One region of the Heyndrickxia sporothermodurans genome, then DNA from elsewhere that is predicted to be linked to it. Evidence: a T-box and tRNA genes for the amino acid it is inferred to sense, from the RefSeq annotation. Region 1 holds a T-box; the other holds one or more tRNA genes.
What was found. The T-box of region 1 lies ahead of serS (serine--tRNA ligase). A T-box ahead of a tRNA ligase gene usually reads a tRNA of that ligase, here a tRNA-Ser.

Region 1 (6,533 bases):
TGGTTTAATAGCCATTGGAGCTATTGAGGATTGATTATAGTAAATCTCCCCATGTTGCAAATAATATATAAAAGGGTAACAATTTTCATAGCTCTTTATTTCAGCTTTATCATAAAGAGAATCCTTGTAACAGTGATGCAGAAACTTTTGGGCGTTTTCCGCGGAGTGAAAATATGTTAGATTTTGCCAAATATCTTGCAAAATAATCACCTCCGAATTATTAGAAAAGTTGGACATATCGTGATTTCCTTGACAGTAGTTTAACCAATTGATAACCTACTAATAATATTTTTGGAGCAGGAGGAATAGAAATGTGGGAAACTAAATTTGCTAAAGAAGGTTTAACGTTTGATGACGTGTTACTAGTTCCAGCTAAATCTGAAGTATTACCAAAGGATGTTAATCTACAAGTAGAACTAACTAAATCTTTGAAGTTAAATATTCCAATTATCAGTGCTGGAATGGATACTGTTACTGAAGCTGAAATGGCTATTTCAATGGCAAGACAGGGTGGATTAGGAATTATCCATAAAAATATGAGCATTGAACAACAAGCTGAGCAAGTTGATAAAGTTAAACGTTCTGAAAGTGGAGTCATTACAGATCCCTTTTTTCTAACCCCTGATCATCAGGTTTTCAGTGCAGAACATTTGATGGGGAAATATCGAATTTCAGGTGTTCCGATTGTAAATAACGAAGAGGAACTAAAATTAGTAGGAATTCTTACAAATCGCGATTTGCGTTTTATTGAGGACTTTTCCATACAAATCTCTGATGTGATGACTAAAGAGAATTTAGTTACTGCTCCAGTAGGGACAACATTAAGCGAAGCGGAGAAAATCCTTCAAAAACATAAGATAGAAAAACTTCCTTTAGTAGACGAAAATGGTGTGCTTAAAGGTTTAATTACAATTAAAGATATTGAAAAGGTAATTGAATTTCCAAATTCGGCAAAAGATAATGTAGGCAGACTTCTCGTTGGTGCTGCTGTAGGTGTTACAAAAGATACGATGAAACGTGTGGAAGCACTTGTAAAAGCGAATGTAGATGTGATTGTGATTGACACAGCACACGGCCATTCTAAAGGCGTTACTGATACAGTTCGTGAAATTAGAGATGCATATCCTAATTTAAATATTATAGCAGGGAATGTGGCAACTGCAGATGCTACAAGGGAACTAATTCTTGCAGGGGCTGATATTGTAAAAGTTGGTATCGGACCTGGTTCTATTTGTACAACGAGAGTAGTTGCCGGTGTAGGTGTACCGCAAATTACAGCTATATACGATTGTGCAACAGAAGCAAGAAAACATGGAAAGGCAATTATTGCTGATGGAGGAATAAAATATTCCGGAGATATCGTTAAAGCTTTGGCTGCGGGCGGACATGTTGTTATGTTAGGAAGTTTACTTGCAGGAACATCTGAAAGTCCCGGAGAAACGGAGATATTCCAAGGCCGTCGTTTTAAAGTATACCGTGGAATGGGATCAGTTTCTGCGATGGAACAGGGTTCTAAAGACCGTTATTTTCAGGAAGATGCGAAAAAATTTGTTCCCGAAGGCATTGAAGGTCGACTTCCATATAAAGGTCCACTTTCAGATGTAATTTTCCAATTACTAGGAGGAATTCGTTCTGGGATGGGATATTGTGGAACAAAAGATTTGCAGGCATTGCGTGATGAAGCTCAATTTATCAAGATGACAGGAGCCGGCCTTCGAGAAAGTCATCCACATGACATCCAAATAACAAAGGAAGCACCAAATTATTCCTTATCATAAGCATTGGTGAACCTATATATACCAAAATGGCAGGAACATATACCTAAAGTATAGTTCCTGCCACTTTTTGTTACTAAGAGCATACTTAACATAGCTACTATTATACAAAAATTTATGATAAAATAACGAAAGTGTATTAAAAATTGATGGAGGGCATGTTAGTGAAGAATAAGAGATTGAAAAAAGTAATAGCCTTTATAATGGCTTTTTCATTGATATTTGGTATTATACAATTGCCAAAAACAGCTTTAGCTGCCGAAGATGTATTAGATATACACGCGGATGGAGCAATTTTAGTAGAAGCTAGTACAGGAAAAGTATTATATGCAAAAAATGCAGATACAGCACTAGGTATCGCCTCAATGTCTAAAATGATGACCGAATATATCCTTTTGGATTCAATTAAAAAAGGAAAAGTGAAATGGGATCAAGAATATTCTCCAAGTGACTATGTTCAAAAAATCTCACATGATACGAATCTATCAAATGTACCATTAAGAAAAGATATGAAATATAAAATTAAGGACCTTTATCAAGCAATGGCAATGTACTCCGCTAATGCTGCTACAATTGCAATTGCGGAAACGATTGCTGGATCTGAAACTAACTTTGTTAAACTTATGAATGAAAAGGCGAAGGAATTAGGTCTTAAAGATTATAAGTTTGTTAATAGTACTGGACTTAATAATAAAGATTTAAAAGGAATGCAACCAAAAGGATCAGGTCCAACAGATGAAAACATTATGTCTGCTAGAGCAACCGCAAAATTAGCATCCCATTTAATTAATGATTTTCCAGAGGTATTAAAAACGTCTAGTATTCCAAAAGCAAAATTCCATGCAGGCCCAGACGAAGATATTAATATGGAAAATTGGAACTGGATGCTTCCTACACTAGTATATGGAACAAAGGATAGTGGTGTAGATGGTCTAAAAACTGGAACGACTAAATTTGCAGGATATTGTTTTACAGGTACTGCTCAAAAAAATGGCATGCGTGTAATTACAGTTGTACAAAATGCGACGAATGGAAAAGGTAAGGGCGGCTATAAGGCAAGATTCGACGAGACGAAAAAGATGATGGATTATGCCTTTGCGAATTTTTCTGTTAAAGAAATTTTTCCAAAGGGATATAAAGTTAAAAAACATGAATCAATTCCTGTAGTAAAAGGGAAGGAAAAGAAAGTTAACATTCAAACACAAAATCCATTAGAAGTTGTTATAAAAAATGGTGAAGAAAAGCTTTATAAGCCTTCTTTTAATATTGATAAGGACAAGCTTAATAAATCGGGTGAACTAACCGCCCCTGTTAAAAAAGGTGAAAAGGTTGGAACATTGACTGCAGAATATAGTGGCAAAAATGATTTCGGTTATTTGGATGGACATAAATATGCTACTGTAAATGTTGTTACGGCTGATAAAGTTGAGAAGGCAAATTGGTTTGTACTAATGATGCGTGGGGTCGGCGGTTTTTTTTCTGATGTTTGGAGTGGGATTACTTCCACGGTAAAAGGCTGGTTTTAAGAATTAAATAAAATTTATTGGGGACACCTGTCTTGACACGGTGTCCTTTTTGCTGTTTATTTAAAATAGGCTTTAAAGAATTAAAATGTTTTGTATTTTACAACTATGGTAAGGGGCTGAGGATTGTGGAATTTGGTACAGATCGAGTTAAACGTGGAATGGCTGAGATGCAAAAAGGCGGCGTAATTATGGATGTAATTAACGCTGAACAGGCAAAAATTGCTGAACAAGCTGGTGCGGTTGCAGTTATGGCACTTGAAAGAGTTCCTGCTGATATACGTAAAGCTGGAGGAGTAGCAAGAATGGCTGACCCTCGCATTGTTGAAGAAGTAATGAATGCTGTTAGTATACCAGTTATGGCGAAGGCTAGAATTGGTCATATAGTTGAAGCGCGTGTTCTTGAATCGATGGGTGTAGATTATATTGATGAGAGTGAAGTTTTAACTCCAGCCGACGAAGAATATCATTTAAACAAAAAAGATTTCACTGTTCCATTTGTTTGTGGTTGTAGAGATTTAGGGGAAGCGGCACGTCGTATTGGAGAAGGAACTTCTATGCTTCGGACAAAAGGAGAACCAGGAACAGGAAATATTGTTGAAGCTGTTCGTCATATTCGAAAGGTGAATGCCCAGGTTCGTAAAGTAGTAGGCATGAATGAGGATGAGCTTATGACTGAAGCTAAATTATTAGGTGCTCCATACGAAGTATTACTTGAAATTAAAAAACTTGGGAAATTACCTGTCGTAAATTTTGCTGCAGGTGGGGTAGCAACTCCTGCTGATGCAGCATTAATGATGCAATTAGGTGCAGACGGTGTATTTGTTGGATCAGGTATTTTCAAATCAGATAACCCTGAAAAATTTGCTAAGGCAATTGTTGAGGCAACGACACATTATCAGGATTATGAACTAATTGCTAATCTTTCAAAAGATCTTGGAACTGCTATGAAAGGTATAGAAATTTCAACATTAACACCGGAAACACGTATGCAAGATAGAGGTTGGTAAGGAGTTTTGGGAATGATTAAAGTTGGAGTATTAGGCCTACAAGGTGCTGTTAGAGAGCATGTTCAGGCTATTCTAAACTGTGGCGAAGAAGCTGTCGTAATAAAAAAAAGGGAACAATTAGATGAGATAGATGGGTTAATTCTTCCGGGTGGAGAAAGCACGACAATGCGCCGTTTACTTGATAAGTATGACTTTATGGACAAGCTGTGTGAATTTGGCCAACAAAACAAGCCAATTTTCGGGACTTGTGCGGGACTAATATTGTTAGCAAGGGAAATTAAAGGCTATGATCAACCTCATCTGGGTCTTATGGATGTTATCGTTGAAAGAAATTCATTTGGCAGGCAGGTTGATAGTTTTGAGGCGGATCTTGCTATTGCGGGTGTGACAGATCATTTCAATGCTGTGTTTATTCGTGCTCCGCACATCTTGGAGGTTGGTGAGGATGTTGAAATTCTCGCAAAGCATAATGGAAGAATCGTCGCAGCACGTGATGGACATATTTTAGGGTGCTCTTTTCATCCCGAATTGACAGATGATCTTCGATTGACACAATACTTTATTAATATGGTAAAAGAATATAAAAAACGTAATAAATAGTTGCAAATAGGGTATAATTGTAGTAAATTAATTGTTAAAATCTTGACTAAAGCAGTGAGAGGAAATAGTAACAAGATTGACTTCTCTAGAGAGTCGGTGGTTGGTGTAAACCGATGAAGGAAGCTTGTGAATCCATCCTTGAGTAAAGTACTGAACGAAATAAGGTAAGGTGGCCGCCTAAGGCGCTTTTGTCTTTCTTATTAGTAAGTACTTTCGGGTAAAACCGTTATCGATTAAGTGGAAAGTATTTATACTTTCAAACTGGGTGGCAACGCGGGTAACTCTCGTCCCTTTTTAGGGACGGGAGTTTTTTATTTTTTAATAAGGAGGAGTTATAAATGCTTGATATCAAATATTTACGAGCTAATTTTAATGAAGTAAAAGAGAAGCTACAACACAGAGGTGAAGATCTTTCAGATTTTGATAAATTTGAGGAACTTGATACGAAGAGGAGGGAACTAATTGTTGCGACGGAGGATCTAAAAAGCAAACGTAATGAAGTAACACAAAAAATTGCTCAATTAAAAAGAGAAAAACAAAACGCGGATGATTTAATTGCAGAAATGCGTGCGGTTGGGGATCAAATTAAACAATTCGATGATGAATTACGAGTTGTTGAAGAACAATTAGATCATTTACTGTTGTCTATTCCTAATATTCCTCATGAAAGTACGCCTGTCGGGGAAACAGAGGATGACAATGTGGAAATCCGCAAATGGGGAGAGATTCGTGAGTTCGACTTTGAACCAAAACCACATTGGGATATAGCTACTGATTTAAATATTTTGGATTTTGAACGTGCTGCAAAAGTAACGGGCAGCCGGTTCGTATTTTACAAAGGTTTGGGTGCTAGACTGGAAAGAGCATTATTTAATTTTATGTTGGATTTACATGTCGAAGAGCATGGCTATGAAGAAATTTTACCACCTTATATGGTGAATCGTACAAGTATGACAGGTACAGGTCAATTACCTAAATTTGAAGAGGATGCTTTTTTGATTGATAGCGAGGATTATTTCCTTATTCCAACTGCTGAAGTTCCAGTGACAAATTTACATCGTGATGAAATATTAAACAATGATCAATTACCGCTTAACTATGCTGCATTTAGTGCATGTTTCCGATCTGAAGCTGGATCTGCCGGTCGTGATACGAGGGGCTTAATTCGTCAGCATCAATTTAATAAAGTGGAGCTGGTAAAGTTTGTAAAGCCGGAAGATTCATATAATGAATTAGAAAAGCTAACAGGAAATGCTGAGAAGGTTCTCCAATTGCTTGGTCTGCCATATCGAGTGATGAGTATGTGTACAGCTGATCTAGGGTTTACAGCTGCAAAGAAATACGATATTGAGGTTTGGATACCAAGCTATAACACATATCGGGAAATTTCATCTTGCAGTAATTTTGAGTCTTTCCAAGCGCGTCGAGCAAATATTCGCTTCAGAAGAGATGCCAATGCTAAGCCTGAACATGTCCATACATTAAATGGTTCTGGATTGGCTATTGGCCGAACTGTTGCGGCTATTTTGGAAAATTACCAACAGGCGGACGGCAGTGTAGTTATCCCCGAAGTTTTACGCCCATATATGCGTAATGTAGATAAAATTAGCTTAAAATAAGGCTAG
Region 2 (18,908 bases), on a different contig from region 1:
CCCGCTTCAAGACTTGTCATATGTATATCCTACTCTCCTCAATAAATGTATGGAAGTAATTATAACATTGTTTTTCCCAAATTAAGAATAAAGAATCCATTTCAGTTGCAAAATAGATTTGAAAATTTTAAAGTGAGTGATGCCAATGAACAGAGAGAAGAATATTCAAGTAAATGCCGATCCTCATTTCGATTCTGAATATGAAGGAATTGAAAATGACTCGTTTGGCGACCCACAAATGGGACTGCGATTTGATAGAAAAGTGACGGATAATCCATTTCACGTCACGTCCTTAAAAGTTGATCCAGAAATGGAACGTTTCTCAAAATGGTTTGATGGAAAAATACCTGGAAAGGAAAGTGAGGAAGAACAATGACACAATCAAAAGGCCAGAAAGAGCGGCAATGGACCGTTCGAAAACAATCACAAAACCCTCACGGAAAAATTAAATCACTTGAGGAAATTGCAGATGAGGTTACACCAACTAAGAAAAAGTGATTCGACACGATTTTAATGGTGCTTTCTTAAAAAATGCTGTAGAATTGCACTTTCGCTTATTTTTAATCAAACGTTTGATTAATAAACTTAGCCGAAAATGTTGTCGATTCACTTGAAAAAGTCAGCCATTCAAAGGCTGACTTTTTAATTTACTTTTTTAAATAGTTAATGACTTCGATGAGTGATTTTGCATAATCTTTATCGATCTTTCTGCTGCTATGCAATCTTACTTCAAGCTCAAGGGAATTTAAAAGTGTACATCTAACAATTTTCAACTTTGCTTTTTGTGCTGTTTGTGCTTTCGCTGAAAGACTTTTATATATCCCTTTATTTGTAATAAGTCCTTTTTCATACCCTTTATCAAGATATTCATCTAAATGATTCAAATCCATTTGTACAACAAAAGTGAATTCCTTCACACTTTCATTACCCGCTTGATCAACTGCTTTTACAACGATCGTGTGATTTCCACGTGCTAACGTGAAAGGTTCTACTTTAATTGGATTCGACACTTCGTTTCCATCCAAAGTAATTGTAACTTTAGCTACACCACTGCCTTCGTCCGTCACTTCTACGTTTTGTTCAAACGATTCGTACGGATAGATGCTTAATGGATTAATATCTTTAATTACTGGACCAGTTGCATCGGCAATTTTAAAATGATCAAAACTTAATGGTTTTAGCTGGTATACATCTTTAAAAATAGATGAGATCCCCGTGATATTTAGCACATCACCATTTTTATATTTTTTTGAAAACTCATCATAGGTAACACCCGTACGCTCATCGACACGAATTCGCGTTGATTTTCCATCCTTCGTTGCATCAAATTCAAACGCACGACCGGTAACCGCTAAATTTTCTACTTTCACATTTTCTAATTGTACAAGTTGACCTTGATTCGCATCTTTCAATTCAGTCACAACTTTTGCTTCAGGTACGGGTTTTGTTCCTGTTTTTTCAATTGCTACTGGATTTGTTAGCTCAAGTTCATTATTATACACTTCTGTTGTTGCAGTAATTTTTAAAACATCGCCAACTTGATAACCCGTTTCATTTTGGAAGACATAGATTCCGGCAGAATCATCCTGCAAATAGAACCCTTGTCCACCAAAGGCACCTGGTTTAGAAGTAACAACACCTTCAATCGTTACGGTTTTTCCAACCTGTGCTGTTCTTGCATCTTGAATTGAAATTTTTTCCGGTAAATTCGGTTTATCATCTGGCAATGGCTCAGCATTAACATTATCAACAGTTACCGCTTCTGTAATGATATTTTTGCTGCCGCTTTTTAGTCGTAAGCTTGCAGCACCTAATTTCGCAGGATTGATTTTTACAGTTAAATTCTTACTTGCGTGGCCCGTTTTATCAGCCGTAACGGAAAATTCCGAGCTATAATTGTAAGAAGTTGGCCACGTGCCGTCCTCATTTTGGAATTTCGCGATTTGCTCTCCACCAGTTAAATAGATCCCCGCTTTTAACCCTGAAACAGTTTGTCCTGGAGCTAAATGATCAACGGATACACGAATTTGGAATTCTTGTTGATTTGGCAACACAGCTTGGTGTACAAATGAATATTCCGCGTTTACTTCAGCAGGCTTGGATGACCCGTAAGATCCTGGAGCAAATGTACTGGAATCATACCACTTATAACCTGCAGCAGGTGGTGCCCATGGCTCCGGTTGTGGTTCTGTTGACTTACTCGGAATTTCCATATCTAGAATTGGAGACTCTTTATCTAAAGGAATTTTCCCTTCAAAACTTGTATAATCTTCATCCACAGCTAACCAGTCAATTATATTTGTTAAAAGAACAGCATCATCTTGTTCTTTAAATCCATCATACGTTGTTTTCTTTGCACCATTTTCTTCACGTACATATTTTGGAGTGGCATCTTCAACCGGGGAAGAATCGCCAATAAATGCAGCTTTTCCTTTTCCAAGCTTTGAAATCGCTGCATAGGCGCCCTCATCCACACCGCCGCCAAAATATACACCTTGATCGACCGCATTATTCCATTTATCTTTAGAAGATAATGATGGAAGGTAAACTAGACCTTTTGCATGTTTTGGATCCGTAATAGCAACCGTGGACCCGGCATGGACCGCAACAGAATCAACACCGCTAGTAATTCCAAAAGTACTATTTGGAGAAACGATTGTTGTTGCATTTACATCGCCGACCGCGTTATAGCGAAAACGAAGTCCAAAGTTATCAGATAACCAATCAGAGCTCTCTACACCTTGCATGGCAAGTGAGTTAGCTTCTTCAGTCGACATGCCTTTGGCAGGATTTTCGAATGCACCTCGACGATAGCCATTGAACACTTCAGAAGCATCCCAACGGTTTTTGTTACGATCCGCATTGTAGTGATCGGCAATAAAGAAAATACTTCCGCCTGTTTGTACATATTGAATCATTGCATTTTGTTCAGATTTTTTATACGGAATATTTGCTTCTCCAATCACAAATACATCATACGCTTTCAAATCATCATACGTAATTGGTGTCGTCTTACGAAGTTCTTTTACATAGTAACCTTTTTTTGCAATGGCATTTCCAAAATCAGAAAATCCCCCATCAATGACCCAGTCAGCCGCACCAGCTGTTTGACCGTGGGTGTTATCAAACAATACCTTTTTCCCATTATCATTCACAGGTTTAATCTCAGGTGCTGGATCATTCGGACCCTCAGCATGTACAGCTTGCAACCCAGACAGGGATGGCAAAGTTCCTACTACTAGAATTGCCATGACGACCTTTAAAAACAGGCTTTTTACCTTCTTCATATGTTACCTCCCATAGGAATTTAGTAATATGACACATTTTTCTACTAGATTCATAGAAATGTGACATACCTAAAACTACTTTAACAACATTTTTTTCATTCACATATAGGGCAAAACACCTGAAAAACGTAAAGATTTGATTAATAATTAGGACTATTATAATAGGCCTGAAAATAAACATACTTGAACAAAAAAAACAGTCTCATTATGTAAACGAGACTGTTTTTCTTTTCCGTTATTGTATGTGCAATTAAGCTAGTTGAGAAATGTTACTCAATAACCGGCAGAATTCTTGTTTCTTTGTCCATGTCTGAATGACAAAGCGGGCATTTCGGTTTTTCATCTAAACTGAACGCTTCTCTCATCCACCCTTGGCAGCTATCACTTGTACAGGACCAAACATTTGTTTCGACTTCGGGAACAGGCTCTTTCTGGCCTTTAAAATATGCCATAATGATTCTCCCTTCTATGTACTACTATTAGTATATCCTATTTAAGAAATTTAAGATATATTATTGAATTCTTTTTACATTTTAGTAAAATTTCTCAGGCAAATGCGAAGGGGCTCCTTGATTAGCCCCGACAAGCAAAAGGAAATCAGCATACTTGCCGATTTCCTTAATTATTAGTTTACAACCAAGCTGCTCCAACGATAATAAGAAGGATGAATAATACTACGATTAGTGCAAATCCGCCACCTCTGTAACCGACACCGTAGCCATATCCTCCATAACCGCCGCAGCCGCAACCGTAGCCTCCGTAACCAAACATTAATCGATCCACTCCTTTAATATAATTTTGTTAGTACAGATACGCTGCTCCAACAATTATTAACAAAATAAATAGGACAACGAGCAATGCAAATCCTGTTCCAAATCCAGCTCCACCCATTTATAACCACCTCCTCTTTCCTTTACACTTATAGACTATGGAAAAATGACTCAGTACGATTGGGGATATGACTATTTTTTTAAAATTTAGGCTCTTTTAGTCATGGTGAAATTTCCATAAAAATGGACAGCTTCCGATAAGAAAGCTGCCCTTTTTCGTATTTTTTTCAGATCCTTTTTGCTAATAGCATCAGTGTCATATCATCCATTGGTGGATTATGTAGTCCTGCCCTAACATCTCGATAATACCGCTGCAAAGGACTTTTTTCTGACAAGCTTCTTGCACCGACAATGCGCATCGCAAGATCAACAATTTCTACTGCCTGATTCGTCACCGCTAATTTAACCGCCCCAAGTTCCGGTCCCATTTGATTTTGTATTTCCGGTGAGGATTCATCCCACATTTTTGCTACTGAATATAAAAAGTGACGAGATTGCATAAGTTTCAGCTCGATTTCTCCTAATTTATGTTGGATGGCAGGTAACTCAAAAATAGGGTGAGACAAACTATTCGGCGTGTAATTTTTTGCGAAAAGAACTGCCTCCCGCTTTGCCGCTTCTGCTATTCCTAAATAACAGGCAGGAATATGAAGCAGATAGCCAGTCGCTGCCTTTTTGCGATTAGAAAGTTTTTCAGTTAAGTAGTCTAAAGGAATGCTCACATTTTCTAACACTAAATCATGACTCCCAGATGCTCTCATGGCCACACTATCCCATGTTTCCTTAATAGAAACGCCGTCTGAGTCTCGGGGAATTAAAAAGAAGGCAACATCATTTGTTTCCTCGATCGTTGCAGAAACAACAAAAAAATCCAGCATTGGCGCCATCGTTGAAAATGTCTTTCTTCCATTAATTAGCCATTTATCTCCAAGTTTCACCGCGCTTGTGAGCGGTTTTCCGCCTCTTGTTGGGCTTCCTGTTTGTTCTTCTGTTGCACACACATTAAGTAGCGCCCCCTCGCTCACTTTCCGACAAATATAGGAAAATAGTTTTTCCTCCCACGGACGGTTTTTTGTTAAATTCATCATTAGTCCCATATGCCAGCCGATGGATAAAGCAGTTGCGCCATCACCGATAGCAATTTCCTCTTGATATCGAACAAACTCGTATAAAGGAATCTCTCCCCCGCCAAACATCTTAGGTGCAGTAAGTTGTGTATAGTTGATCCCTTTCAAATCGCGGATATTTTCAAATGGAAAACGTCCTTCTTGGTCATTTTTTACTGCACGTTTTTTAAAAACAGGAATAAATTCTCTAATTGCATCCAACCGTTCATCTATCGTTTGTAAAGCTAGTAAATCCATTGACTACACCTCTCTCATCAAAACTATATCTTCATTTTAACGATTCTTATATTTAATTTCTACTGAATAGGTCGGAATTAAGTGAAATAAAATAGATACAAATTTTCAAAATGAGACCCTTTATAAATGGTAAAATAAAATAAAAAAGGTAGTTCGCCATGATTATTCTTATATTCCTATTGATTGCAGCGCCCATTACTGTATTTATTCACGAGCTTGGTCATGCATTAGGTTCCTATTTGATGAAAGCAGACAAAATTGAACTGAATATTGGTGCTGGACCTAAACTGTTTTCTATTCAGAATAGAAAATGGACGATTTGTATATATATTTTCTATATGCTCGGTGCTCACACTGCAAGTGAACGATATCCATATTTTTCAAAAACGGAGCAGATTGTGATTTCAGCGTTCGGACCTTTGCTTAACGGTGTTATTGGGCTGATTGTCCAGCAATGGAACCCTGTTGATCATTTAGGAATCTGTCAATTATTTGCACTATTTAACTTCTGGCTTTTCTTTATTAATCTTATCCCATTTCGAATTGGGGTAAGACAGTCGGATGGATATACGATTTTAAAAGCTATGCGGCAAAAATAAAAGGGTCAAGAACATCGCTTGACCCTAACATTTTTACATATAATGAATATTATTTTTATTTTTTTCTAAAACCTTTTTATTGAATTCATCCCCACCGTCGACATTCGCGCTATGAAATACTGGCGGAGTAACTCCAGCTTTTAATAGATTATTAACGGTTTCAATTACAATCGAATTCACGATAAACGATCCGATAATGGTTGAAGTAGGGCCAATTTTTTGATCCATTCCTTCTAAAAGCATAGAGGAATCTTCAAAATCTCCACAATTATCAATAACAATATCAACGACTTCATACAGATTTTTTCCACTTTCATGTCTGGATGAAACTTGAGAGGAATACGTAATATTGGTAAGCCCAATCGTTGTTAACCCTTTTTCCTTAGCCGCTAGTGCCATATCAACTGATACCGGATTTCTACCAGAAACGGAATGGATTAATATTGTGTCTCCACTTTTTGCTGCAGTAGAATTGAAGATTTCCTTTCCAAATCCATTCATTCTTTCCATTTGTGATGTTAATGTAACTGGACGGGTATTTAACATTAATGTCGGATTAAGAATTGGGTTAATAACAGCTAAGCCGCCTGTACGGTAAAACAACTCTTCTGCAATAATTCCAGCATGAGATGCCCCAAACACATAAATCGTGTTTCCATTTTTAATAGATTCAGAGAAAGCTTTTGCTGCCTTTAGAATCTGATCATATTGGGTGTCTAGTACTTGTGCTGTAATCTTATTTACATGTTGATAATATTCTTGAACATAGTTTCTCAAGTTCAAACGCCTCCACTAAAATAATTTTCCGAGAGCCCCAGAAATAAATGCCCATAAAGATAAATCATTTCCTCCGAACACGATAATCCATTCTGATACAGTATGCTGTAAGAACGGTATCGAAATTCCTACGAGTAAAATCATCAATACACCAGCAACCGCTGATCCAATAATCGCACCTCTTAAACCACCGGTTCCATTACCGATAACCGCAGCTGTCCCAATTTCAAAGAAACATGTAATCGTTAAAGGAACAATGGCATATGGAAATAAACCAGTTCCACCTATGATAAATAAGGTAATTGTTGAAGTTACCATTGAAACGAGGAAACCGATAATAACGGCATTTGGTGCAAATGGGAAAATAATTGGACAATCCAATGCTGGCACAGCATTCGGAATGACTTTATCAGAAATCCCTTTAAATGCTGGAATAATTTCAGAAAGCATCATACGTACACCTTGAAGTAGGATCGTTAAACCAGCTCCAAATAAAACACCTTGTAATAATGAAAAGGTTACTAAACTTTTATCTTCTCCAAAGATTTTGTCTACTTGATCGCCGCCGATTAAAAAGCCGACAATTAAGTACACGATAAACATAACTAATGAAGAAGTAATTGTGATTTCACGTAAAAATTCGATTTGCTTAGGAAACTTAATGTCCTCAGTTGATTTTTTCTTATTTCCAAAGGCCATTCCAAGAAGTCCTGAAACAATGGATAATCCAATTGTCGGATGACCAAGTGTAAATGAATCTCCACCTGTTACTTTTTTAACAAATGGTTTAATTAGTGCTGGTGCAATTATGAAATATAACGCAGCAAATATAGTAGCGAAGATAACAATTCCTGCACCCTTTAAGCCACTTTCAACCGCTGTTGCAGTGAAAACAAATGGGAACCAAAACAACATATGCCCGGTTAGGAATACATTTTTCAATGGAGTAAAACGAGCAACGATAATATTTATTAAAAAGGCAAGAAGCATTGACAGCCCGATTTGACTTCCATAAGTACTAAGAAATTTATCTGCTCCAAGAGGATGTAAAGATTTTTCCGCTGGAATTTTATATAGATCATTAAATGCATCAGATAATGGTGTGATTGAGCTTATTAAAATATTTGTACCTTGTGTCAATATGACAACACCAATAACAGTTTTTAATGTTCCACTAATAATATCTGAAAAGTTTTTCCTTTGAATAATTAATCCAAGGGCCGCAATTATTCCTAAGAATAGTGCGGGCTCACGTAGGATTTGGTTAACAATAAAGTTAATAATTTGCATAGTCTATTATCCCCTTTGAATTATGAAAGCAAGCTTTGAATAACAGGCAATCCTTTTTCTTTGATTTCATTTTTATCAATAAAATTATTTACTTTAACGACTGGAACCGTTGCAGTTTGCGATAATTTTTCTCCTAACTCATTAGAAGTAAAAATAATGTCACAAGGAGTTGATGCCGCAGAACCAACATCTGCTGTAGAAACCTTTGCAGTCATTCCTTCTTCCTTCAATACCTCGTCAATTTTCATTTTTAATACCATTGAAGACCCTACGCCAAATCCACAAACCGCAATTATGTTTAAATTTTTCATGATTATCATTCTCCTTTAAATTCATTATTTAAAATCTGAAATACCTCTTCATTACTATTACTATTATTTAAAACACTTAAAACCGTATCCTTATCTAACAAACTCGCTAAATTAGTCAGCTGTTCTAAATGTCCGCCACTTTCAGTCGCACAAAAGGCAAAAACAATATTTACCGGATCATTGTGCTCGCTTCCAAAAGCGACAGGTTGTTTCAGCGTAATGACACTAATATCATTTCTTTTTACTTTGTCGCTAGGTCTTGCATGGGCAAGAGCAATATGAGGGGCAATTACAATATATGGTCCCAATTCATGAATAGCATTCACCATATCCTCAATATAGTCGGAACCAATACTTTTATTTGCTAGAAGTAATTGCCCGGCCTTCCGAATCGCTTCCTCCCAATTTGCTACCTCTTGCTGAACTTGAATGTTTTGCATCTTTATCAGTTGAGACATATCAAACATCACCTTGCTGTTTCATTATTTAATTTCAAAATTTCTTGAATGCGTTTTGAGCTTTTTAAGATTTCCAAATTATTGTTTTCCTCGAGAATTTGGACAAGTTGAATAAATAAGTCGGACTCAGACATTGTAGAACAGATAACAAATATTAGTTGAACCATTACCTTCTCCGAATCGCCAAACGGGATTGGTTTATCTAATGCAAGAAGACTTGCGCCATCCTTCAATACACCTTCCTTTGAAGATGCATGTACAATAGCCACTTCTGGAATAAACACCATATATGGACCTAATTCCTCAACTGCACGAATCATTGCATGAGTATACTGATTGGTTATAAAGCCATTTTCTATAAGTGATTGACTAGCAAGTCTAATCGCATTTCTCCAGCTATCCACATCCCCATGTAATTGAATATGGTTCATTGGAATAAGATCACCTAACTCATGGTAATCCTTTAAAGGTAGCTCTGTTCGAATCAATTCGTCCATTTGCTTTTGATACGTTTTCTTAAAAACTAGTTTTTTTAAGGTCATCAGTTCTTCAGGTTCCAAAAGTGGATTAACGACTACAACCTCATAATCCTTTATCGTTAAAGGTACGGTTGAGATAATAAAATCAAACTCTTGATCCATGTATTGATCGAGATTAGACATACTAATTGGTCCGAAAGCCTTTAACTCTGGAAGCATTATCTTTAATCGAGTGGCCAATAACGAAGAAGTCGCTAATCCTGATCCGCAAACAACTAACGCTGTAGGCATATATCCTGAAAAGGAGTGTCTTTCATAACTCGCACCTAAATGCATAGCAATATAGGCTATCTCCTCTTCCGGTAATTGAAAATGATACAATTCTTCAATTTTCAATAATGCTTTACGAGTAATTTCAAAGATAAAACGATATTTGTACTTTACTTGCTCCGTTAAAGGGTTTTCAATTTTTTGGTGATTGAAAAGTCGATGCAAGGCAACCTGCAGATGCACCATTAAACCATTCATAAACTCTAAATCCTGTTTAAAATTGATTCCTAAGCGTTTTTCCACTTCAGTCGCAAATAAATAAGTGATTTGGTACGCATCTTCTTGCTTACTGAAAGGAACATCTCCTATCGGATAAACAGACACTTTAGCTCCCTTTACTTGTTTCAATAAATATACAACTTCATCGTCCTCAAGAGTGATGTGAAAGATGGACTGATATATTTCTTTTAATTGCTGAAAATCCTTTGTCTTTAAAAATTCCTTTTTCTCAACAAATGGATAGTCAGCGATATACCCTCTTTGTAATCGAGTATGTTGAAAACAAAGAATTAAATAAAGCTCGTCTAATGAATCGTCACTAAATTGAATAGATAAATGGTTCTCAAAGTCCTTCGTAAACCTTTTAGACAAATGAAGCAGTTCCTCATCAAACTGCTGAAAGATATACTGCTTTGATAGTGCTGATAATGTAATTGCTTCATTAAATAAGGATGCAAAAGCATTTCGAATATCTAATTCATTTCCAACAGGAGATATCCCACGAGAAGGTTTTTTCTCGACCTTTACACCGTATTGATTAAACAGTTCTTCCACGTTCTCCATATATTGAAAAACTCTATTTTTACTTATTTGAAACGTTTCACCTAGGCTTTCAAGGGTGGTATTCTGTTCTAAAAGAATTTGAATACTGAGCATATAGATGAGATCCTTTTTCGTTACTACATAATGATTTAACTGTAAAAGCTCATTTATTATCCTTGAAGTCTTTTCAGGACTTATCTCGAGGTATATTCCTTTTCCAGGCTTCCGAATTAAGGTAACATCATATTCTTTTAAGAAACTTTCAATAAAGTCGAGATCATACCTTATCGTTCTTTCACTTACTTCATACAACTCAGCTAACTGCTTGACATTAATATAATCCGCTTGACCTAAAAGCTGTTTCAGAATATCCATCTGTCGTTTCGTTAAGGAAATCATCTGCTCACATCCTTTACATTTTTATTGTAATCCTTTTCAACCGCCACATTAATAACTAAGTATTTCCGCAGATGTGGCAATAAAAAAAATAAGTCATCTATACTCGATGACTTATCCACTATACTACATACATATTTATCTCCAACTACAATGCTATTTATTTTCGCCTTCTTGATCTAACCCTTTTTCTAATTGTTGCATTCTAATATCGAACAAACTTTGTTCATATCCCGTATTGATCTTGGATTCAAGTTGCTCCATGTAGCGCTCTGTTTCCTCGAAACGATTGGTAGCTTTACCAACAACTGATTGATCAAGGACAGTGTTAACTTTGGCGTTCGCTTTCATTGCATTTTCTTTCCCCATCAATTCCATCCGTTTAAAATGCATATCCTTTAATTTCAGCTTCATTTCGCGATGTCTCTTTTCAAGGTCTTCTAATTGGACTGTCACTTGTGTGTAGGCCTCTTTCAATCGAGTGACTTGATCATTGTACATTGCTTCTTCATGTATCGCTGTTTCATAAAGGGATTCTTCGTTAGCTGCTAATGCGATTTTCGCTTGTTTTTTTCTTTTTTCCGCCATAAATTCAGCCTGTTGCAATTCACGGTAAAATTCTTCTTTCAACATATACTGTCTCTCAATTAATTTGCCTACTTTATTTGTTTCATTTTCACTTTCACGTAGATATTGATTCAATAATGCGATTGGATTTTTCTCTTCCTTCTTATCCATTACGGCGTTAAGGTCAGCTAATACGGTGTTTTTAATTTTTTCGAATAATGTTGTCATTTTTATAATCTCCTTTTTAAAATTTTCCTTTAATGTCATTCCATTGTTGGTCAAAGCTTGTAAATGGATCTTTCGATGATTGGGTTGGCTTTTCTTCCTTTTTCCAATTTTTATATCCTACATAAAGAAGGTATAAAGCTAATATCCCCGCAATTGCTGGTAGATTTGAAAAAGTAGCACCTACAGCAATTACCCCAATAATCGCCCATAACAATTTCCCTCCAAATGAATCGGATTTTAGAAATTGCTTCAGTGAAAAATAGGCAATCGCCACACTAACTGCTAATCCGATAATATTTCCTATACTCGCTAAAGCAACAATCCCTAACACACCCGCTAAAATAAACATCAAGAATTTTTTCATTTTCATTTCCCCTTTCGATACTTTAATGATAATGAAATCCTTTCAATCGATTAACAATCTCGAGCTTTATTTTTTTATCGGACTTAAGGCTTAATTAGCGAAAAAATTTTCAGTAATAATATGAAAGGACAACCTTCTAAACACAGAAAGGTTGTCCTTTTTCTTTTGAAATAGTTCATTTTTAATTATTTTCTACCGCTTCTACAACGATTCAGTCTTTAGCCATTAATTGTCTTCTCTTCTTCCCATGAAATCCGCTGTTAAAAAATCGTATGGGAGATGGAATTTTTCATTATTTATCAATAATTCTTGCAAATCATCCTCATCTTTGACGCTTTCTTTAATTTTATCCATTTCCTTATGGATATTCTCCATTTTCCTATCTAGTAAAGTAGAAGAAATTGCTGCGTCTTTTAAATCATCTTTAATTTTTTGGGGAACCTCTTTATTGTATTTATAATAAATTTTATGCTCCAAACTCGCCCAAAAATCCATTGCGATTGTACGAATTTGAATCTCTACATATACTCGTTCTTCTCTATCAGACATAAAGATAGGAATTTTGATAATTAAATGTAAACTTTGATAGCCATTAGGCTTAGGATTTTTTATATAATCTTTCACTTCAATTACTTCTATATCCTTCTGATTTTGTAGCATATTGCTAATTTCATAAATATCCGAAATAAAAGAACAAGTAATTCGAACTCCAGCAATATCACGTACCTTTTCCTTTATTGTAGGTAATGAAAAATCATATCCTCTTTTCTTAACCTTTTTTAATATGCTTTTCGGAGATTTTATCCGCGACTTTACGTGTTCAATCGGATTATAATCATGCATAATTTGAAATTCTTGTTTTAAAATGTCAATTTTCGTATTTATTTCATCCAAAGCAAATTTATATCCCATCATAAATCGAAGTATTTCAGTTTTCATGAATTTCATTTGCTTTCTATCATCGATTTCTATTACTCCCATTTCATTTTTCTCCTTTATGCTAAAAACACTATATCTATATATTAGTTTTGTTCCATTTTTATCATTGGTCTTTTACACATTGTGACATTTATTCCTTGCTTCTGTAATTTAGAAATTAACTTTTTTACATTCTTCAGATAAATTGACTTTTCCTTCATCTGTATTCACATTATTATGACACGGTGTCATTATTATGTATTTAAATATTAAATGACACTGTGTCATTTGTCAACAGAGTGCATCCACTATGCCATTTCAAATTTCGCTCTATTTTCGATATAATATATAAACCTACTTACTCAAAAAAGGCAAATTAAATTCATTCAGGTTTGAAACTCCGTCAATCAGCTTAACGATTTCTTTGATCTCAAATCCTCTACCTTCTTGATAAAACACTGAAGATGTATTATCTGACCTATGTTGCACGTGAATAACTGGCCAATTGATTTCTCGCCAGTACTTTAGTATTTTTCTTATATTTAATTCTGCTTCTGGATTATTTCGTAGTCCCCATTTTTCATCTTCAATTGCTTTTTGTACATCATTAATACTTAATGCTGCATTATGCATATTGTGCCTGCTGAATGATACGAATTTTTCTTTGTAAAATATATTAAATGTAACAAACTTTTCCTGTTAGTTACACAAGAAAAATGGACTTCCTCCCCAACCTGTCCTACTAAACATAACAGGTGTAGCAATATTATTATGTTGTCATAGATTCTAATTTCATAATGGCTCCAAAATACTGGGAAGCGGTAGTAAAAGTAATAAACGAAAGTAGCTCACTAATTTCTGCTTCCGAAAAATACCCTCTCAATATATCAAATTGAGCATCTGATATATCCCCTTTTTGTTTTATAAAAACCTCAGCAAAACCTACTGCAATAGATATTTTTTCATCGAACAAATGAGGTTCAGGTTTTCCTTTTGCCTTGCAATACTCACAACCATTACTATGCGCTAACGTTCTCCTAACTTGTTCCTTTAGTTGAGATGATAGATTCATATCTTTTCCCAGCACTTCCCCTAATTGATTCCATCCATTTAAGATATCTATATTATGGCCTAAAAGTCTTTGAAAAGGTGTCTCTCCAAATTCAGATTCATTAATTCTTGCCATCATTACTACCTCCTTGTAGTATTAACTTTACCGAATAACTTTAAATAATCACATTAAATATTACATTCATTTTACATATATTCTTTTAAAAACTAATGCAAATTGGAGGATTTTATTAAAAATGCAAATTGATACAATTGATAAGAAAATTATTGATGAATTAAGCAAAAATAGTCGATTATCGATGAGTGAACTTGGAAGAAGAATTAATTTATCTTCCCCATCTGTAACAGAGCGGGTAAGGCGAATGGAATCATTTGGAGTAATAAAGAGATATACATTAGAGGTTGACTACGGTAAACTAGGGCTCCCTATTCAATGCATTATAGAAGCAACTATCAAAAATGGCGATTATCAATCTTTTAAGAAATATATTGAGGGTCTTTCAAATGTAGAGTTTTGTTACCGAATTGCTGGAAATGCTTGCTATATGCTTAAAATGCAATTCGAGACATTTGCTAAAGCAGAAGAATTTATTGATGATGTAAATCCTTATGCTCATACGGTAACACATTTCATTTTTTCTAAAATTGAGACGAACTTAAGAATCGGATCGGACTGATTTTAATCAATCAATGTACACCTATCTACCTATGATGCTTAATAACGTTATGGAAATTTAATAAAACTGAATAGTGGTCTCCAAATTGTAGAGAAGAGCGATTATTTATTGTAATTGAAATGAAAAAGGAAATTCAAAATAATGTTTAAAGGGGCTGGGACATAACTAGCTTCAAATATGGTATAATTTTTAAACTTAAGGAACCTTCTTTCTGTATAATTTTGTTGTGGTGACTTAATTTTATCAGAAGTGGTCCTTATTTTTATTCAAAAAATAATTAAAGCCGGTGAAAATTTACTTGTCGTAAAATTTCACCGGCTTTTTCATCTCAGAGGTGGGTTTTGTCCCAACCTCTTTTTCTCATAGGATTTAAATCTATTAGACAAACATGGATTTTCTATTTTTCTATATGTTTGTCCATTCCTTAAAATTAAGATTTACATAATGTAATAGTGGATAGATATAGTATCCATTTTAAGAGTAGGAGGTGTTCAAAATGGGAGGCACTGGTATGGGATTTGCTTTAATCGTAGTATTGTTCATCCTCCTTATCATTGTAGGAACTTCTTTCTCTGGAGGCGGTTATTAATGTCTTAAGTGCAATTAATATTAATAGAACTAGGGGGTGACTAATAAATGTCTTATGGTTACGGTGGTTATAGCTATGGGGGAACATCTTATGGTGGTAGCTCCTTCGTTTTAATCGTTGTGTTGTTTATTTTGCTTATCATTGTAGGAACTTCTTTTTGGTCATAATGAGTGAATAAATATGAAGTGAACTTCCCTCTAAAAGGACAGCTGCTTCTGTCCTTTTGTTTAACACAAAAAGATAGGAAGTGGAAAAATGAATCCAATGATGAGATATCGAGGCGAACCGGTTGAAGTGCGAATGCGCGACGGGAGAGTGTATCGGGGAGTCGTTGATGGGGATCCACCTCCAGGAGGATTCTTTTTAAGGTCTGGTTTTGGCAGAAGATTTATACCATTTGCAGCAGTTATTTTCGTCTTTTCATTTCGCTTTAGAAGACGTATTTTTTAAATTGCTCAAAAAAACTATTTAAATTCATTCTTGGACCTGCTTGAAAAACAGGTCCTATTTTTCATATATCATACCTTACCAAAACTTAGGGATGTGAAACAGACCGTTAGCCATCTATGAAGAGTACGTATTTTTTTCATTAACGAATACAATTACTGCAAATGTAATGAAATTTTCCGAAAACGAGGAATATATTGTAGTTGATAAGAAAGTGAATTTTATCTAGAAATTTTCCACAGCTTTACAAATCAAGGGAAGGTGGAGTAGCTTAATGGATATTCCGATTACAGGTTTAATTTTTCATTCACCTAATTCTAATTTGGATTCTGAGCATTCACATGTTTTATATCTTACTTCGTGGGATGGGAGGCCTCTTCATAAACATCATTTTTCCGGTGTGACTTCTTTTAACGTTGGACATGAGCATAGATATGCAGGTACAACTAAACCTGCTCCAAGTGGAGTTCCTCATACACATGAATACTTTACAGTTACATCCTTTGATGATGGACATAAACATGAAATTCGAGGTGTCACAGGACCGGCAATTGCCTTGCCCGATGGAGGCCATTACCATAAATTTCATGGCGTAACCACAGTTAACGGCTCCCACCCTCATTCACATAAATATAGTGGCAATACTAGTCCAAGTAGCTAAGGCCGTTTAAGAATTATTGTAAATACAAAAATGAACTACAATTAACGTAATGTTAAATCCAATTATGATGTATATACCTACTCTATATATTTTTATGATTCATATAAAAATCTGCTTGGACTAACATATACTTTTTTCTAAACTCATCCAACAGAAGCGCTAATTTTATACTTAACTAAATATACAGGCATACATAATAGAAACCTCTAAGATTAGTCCAGAGGCTTTTTTTCATAAAAGTTGTCGTAATGTTATATATTCACCAGATTAGGGATTTAAGTTTTTAATAACTTATGAAAAAGATTTTATTATTTCATATAATAAGATATTAGAAATAGAGATCGTTACAGGAAGAGGCATTTGCCGACCTTTTTTAATATACTGACTTAATAAAGTGAGAAAAAGGGCATTCGAATGAGTTCAATTCGATTGCCCTTTTCTATAAACTTATACAACTTTACTCAAAACTAATTACTAATTCATATTTTGTTCAAACATAAGCCTTCATTTTACGAAAACCTAGAGTTGAGGTCACAATTTCAACTATTTATATTGTAATCATTATGGCGGAGAAGGTGGGATTTGAACCCACGCGGGCTGTTAACCCCTAACGCATTTCGAGTGCGTCCCCTTCAGCCTCTTGGGTACTTCTCCAATTTACTTTTATTATATAGTAAACCCTGATCGTATGACAAATGAAATACTCACACTTCTCATATTTTTTAGTGGAATAATCAACCAGTATTTCGGTTAAATTATCATTAATTACGTACATATAAAAGGAGGAATCCTCAATGGAAAATATCGATTTTCTATCCTTTAAAGAAGACTGGACATATATTAAAAGAATGTTAATTAGTGTGGCAGTTCAATTAGAAGACAATCATGATTATATACGAGAACGTGCAATAGGAGACTTGATCGATATTATTCAAGAAATGGATAAACGGGAGCCTAAGAAAGATTAGCTCCCATTTTTTTATTTTTTAAATTATATCGAAATAATTTATGACACATAATTGGTCTATACATCTTAATAACTTTATACTATTCTAAAATAGTAATTAGCTTTATTTTTAGGAGGTGCGTTATGCTTTCATTTTTACAGAAAATCGGTAAATCACTTATGCTTCCGATTGCTGTGTTACCCGCAGCTGGTTTGCTCCTGCGACTTGGATAACCAGATTTACTAAATATCAAATTCATTGCCGAAGCAGGAAATGCATTTTTCGGTAGTATGACATTGGATGCAGCCCATGATCCAGGTGCGGTCTTTAGTAAAGAAAAAGCCCTTTATAATAATAAAGGACCTCTCATAAGTAAAATTGATTTTAAAATTATTGAGTAACTAAATTCGATGTCCCCACTCTTAGATCTTTTACTATTTGTCCATCTTTCATAACAGCAACAATATTCGTTTGATCTTCAAGTGATGAAATATTTGCAAGTGGGTCCACTTTTGTAATGACAAGGTCTGCTAGTTTTCCTTCCTCAACTGTACCGAGCTTGTCTTCCCAGCCAAGGCATTCTGCAGCTACTTTTGTCGTGGCAACGATTGATTCCATCGGACTCATACCAATGCTGCACATTAGATTTAATTCACGAAGATTGCTTCCGTGTGGCATCACCCCTGCATCAGTACCCATTGCAATTTTCACACCAGCTTTGAAAGCCTTCGAGACACTTTCATGGTGAATATCTATCACTTCTAATGATTTTTGAATGGCATGTTCCGGCATATTGTCGCTATTTTTCCCTTGCTCTAATACCGCTACTGGTGCTAGTAATGTTGGTACTAAATATGTACCATGCTTCAACATTAACTCAATCGCTTCATCGTCCAGGTAAATCCCATGCTCGATGGAATGAATCCCAGCACGAACAGCATTCTTAATCCCTTCTGCACCTTGTGCATGAGCCATTACTTTAATGCCACGGCGGAATCTCGCCTCTTCAACGATAATCCTTAGTTCTTCTTGCGAAAATTGCGTAAACTCCGGATGGTCTGTTGGGCTCATTACCCCACCTGTTGCATGAACTTTAATAATATCCGCACCCGCTCGCAGCATTTCTCTCACCTTTTGACGAACTTGTTCCGGCCCATCACAAAATCCGCTTGGCATTCCAGGGTAAGAAGGACTAGTCGTATCAATTCCTGAGCGGGTCCAGTTATCCCCATGACCACCCGTAATCGTCAGTGGATTGATGCTTACTTGCATACGAGGGCCAAGTACAAGCCCGTCCTCCACCGCCTGTTTCACTCCTAAATCCGTAAATCCTGCATCACGAACAGTAGTTACCCCTGCATCAATGGTCTTTTTCATGTATCCAATTGCTTGATAAAATTTATATGCGAACGGTGTAGCTAAAGACTTCCTTATATCTGTGAATTCCATCATTAAATGAACATGTGTATCAATTAAGCCCGGAAGAATGTATCCATTTTCCGCATCAACTACGTCTACTTCTTCATTAGGGAGATTAATATCTTCAAGCTTTCCTA

Region 2: it has a tRNA-Ser gene. The T-box ahead of serS (serine--tRNA ligase) is inferred to sense a tRNA for this amino acid. The anticodon was not compared.

The regions. Positions count from the first base shown of each region.
Region 1 is NZ_NAZB01000006.1:816-7,348, forward strand. Features, by position in the region: gene B5V89_RS00975 (YaaC family protein) at 1-210, opposite strand, end outside; gene guaB (IMP dehydrogenase) at 312-1,778, shown strand; gene B5V89_RS00985 (serine hydrolase) at 1,934-3,301, shown strand; gene pdxS (pyridoxal 5'-phosphate synthase lyase subunit PdxS) at 3,427-4,308, shown strand; gene pdxT (pyridoxal 5'-phosphate synthase glutaminase subunit PdxT) at 4,321-4,908, shown strand; T-box leader at 4,954-5,203, shown strand; gene serS (serine--tRNA ligase) at 5,247-6,527, shown strand.
Region 2 is NZ_NAZB01000084.1:6,530-25,437, reverse strand. Features, by position in the region: gene B5V89_RS19365 (CvfB family protein) at 1-20, opposite strand, end outside; gene B5V89_RS19360 (hypothetical protein) at 146-376, shown strand; gene B5V89_RS20540 (DUF6254 family protein) at 373-498, shown strand; gene B5V89_RS19355 (DUF5689 domain-containing protein) at 648-3,287, opposite strand; gene B5V89_RS19350 (cold-shock protein) at 3,557-3,739, opposite strand; partial or broken gene B5V89_RS20815 (YjcZ family sporulation protein) at 3,918-3,995, opposite strand; gene B5V89_RS19340 (YjcZ family sporulation protein) at 4,089-4,178, opposite strand; gene B5V89_RS19335 (acyl-CoA dehydrogenase family protein) at 4,345-5,481, opposite strand; gene B5V89_RS19330 (site-2 protease family protein) at 5,640-6,080, shown strand; gene B5V89_RS19325 (sugar isomerase domain-containing protein) at 6,114-6,857, opposite strand; gene B5V89_RS19320 (PTS ascorbate transporter subunit IIC) at 6,873-8,147, opposite strand; gene B5V89_RS19315 (PTS sugar transporter subunit IIB) at 8,168-8,458, opposite strand; gene B5V89_RS19310 (PTS sugar transporter subunit IIA) at 8,464-8,916, opposite strand; gene B5V89_RS19305 (BglG family transcription antiterminator) at 8,925-10,886, opposite strand; gene B5V89_RS19300 (PspA/IM30 family protein) at 11,040-11,678, opposite strand; gene B5V89_RS19295 (lmo0954 family membrane protein) at 11,695-12,042, opposite strand; gene B5V89_RS19290 (GTP pyrophosphokinase) at 12,268-13,023, opposite strand; gene B5V89_RS19285 (cysteine hydrolase family protein) at 13,315-13,593, opposite strand; gene B5V89_RS19280 (carboxymuconolactone decarboxylase family protein) at 13,730-14,146, opposite strand; gene B5V89_RS19275 (Lrp/AsnC family transcriptional regulator) at 14,268-14,708, shown strand; gene B5V89_RS19270 (YjcZ family sporulation protein) at 15,205-15,297, shown strand; gene B5V89_RS19265 (YjcZ family sporulation protein) at 15,345-15,464, shown strand; gene B5V89_RS19260 (hypothetical protein) at 15,553-15,747, shown strand; gene B5V89_RS19255 (YmaF family protein) at 16,019-16,405, shown strand; tRNA gene B5V89_RS19250 (tRNA-Ser) at 16,970-17,059, opposite strand; gene B5V89_RS20285 (hypothetical protein) at 17,200-17,373, shown strand; gene B5V89_RS19245 (metal-dependent hydrolase family protein) at 17,743-18,908, opposite strand, start outside.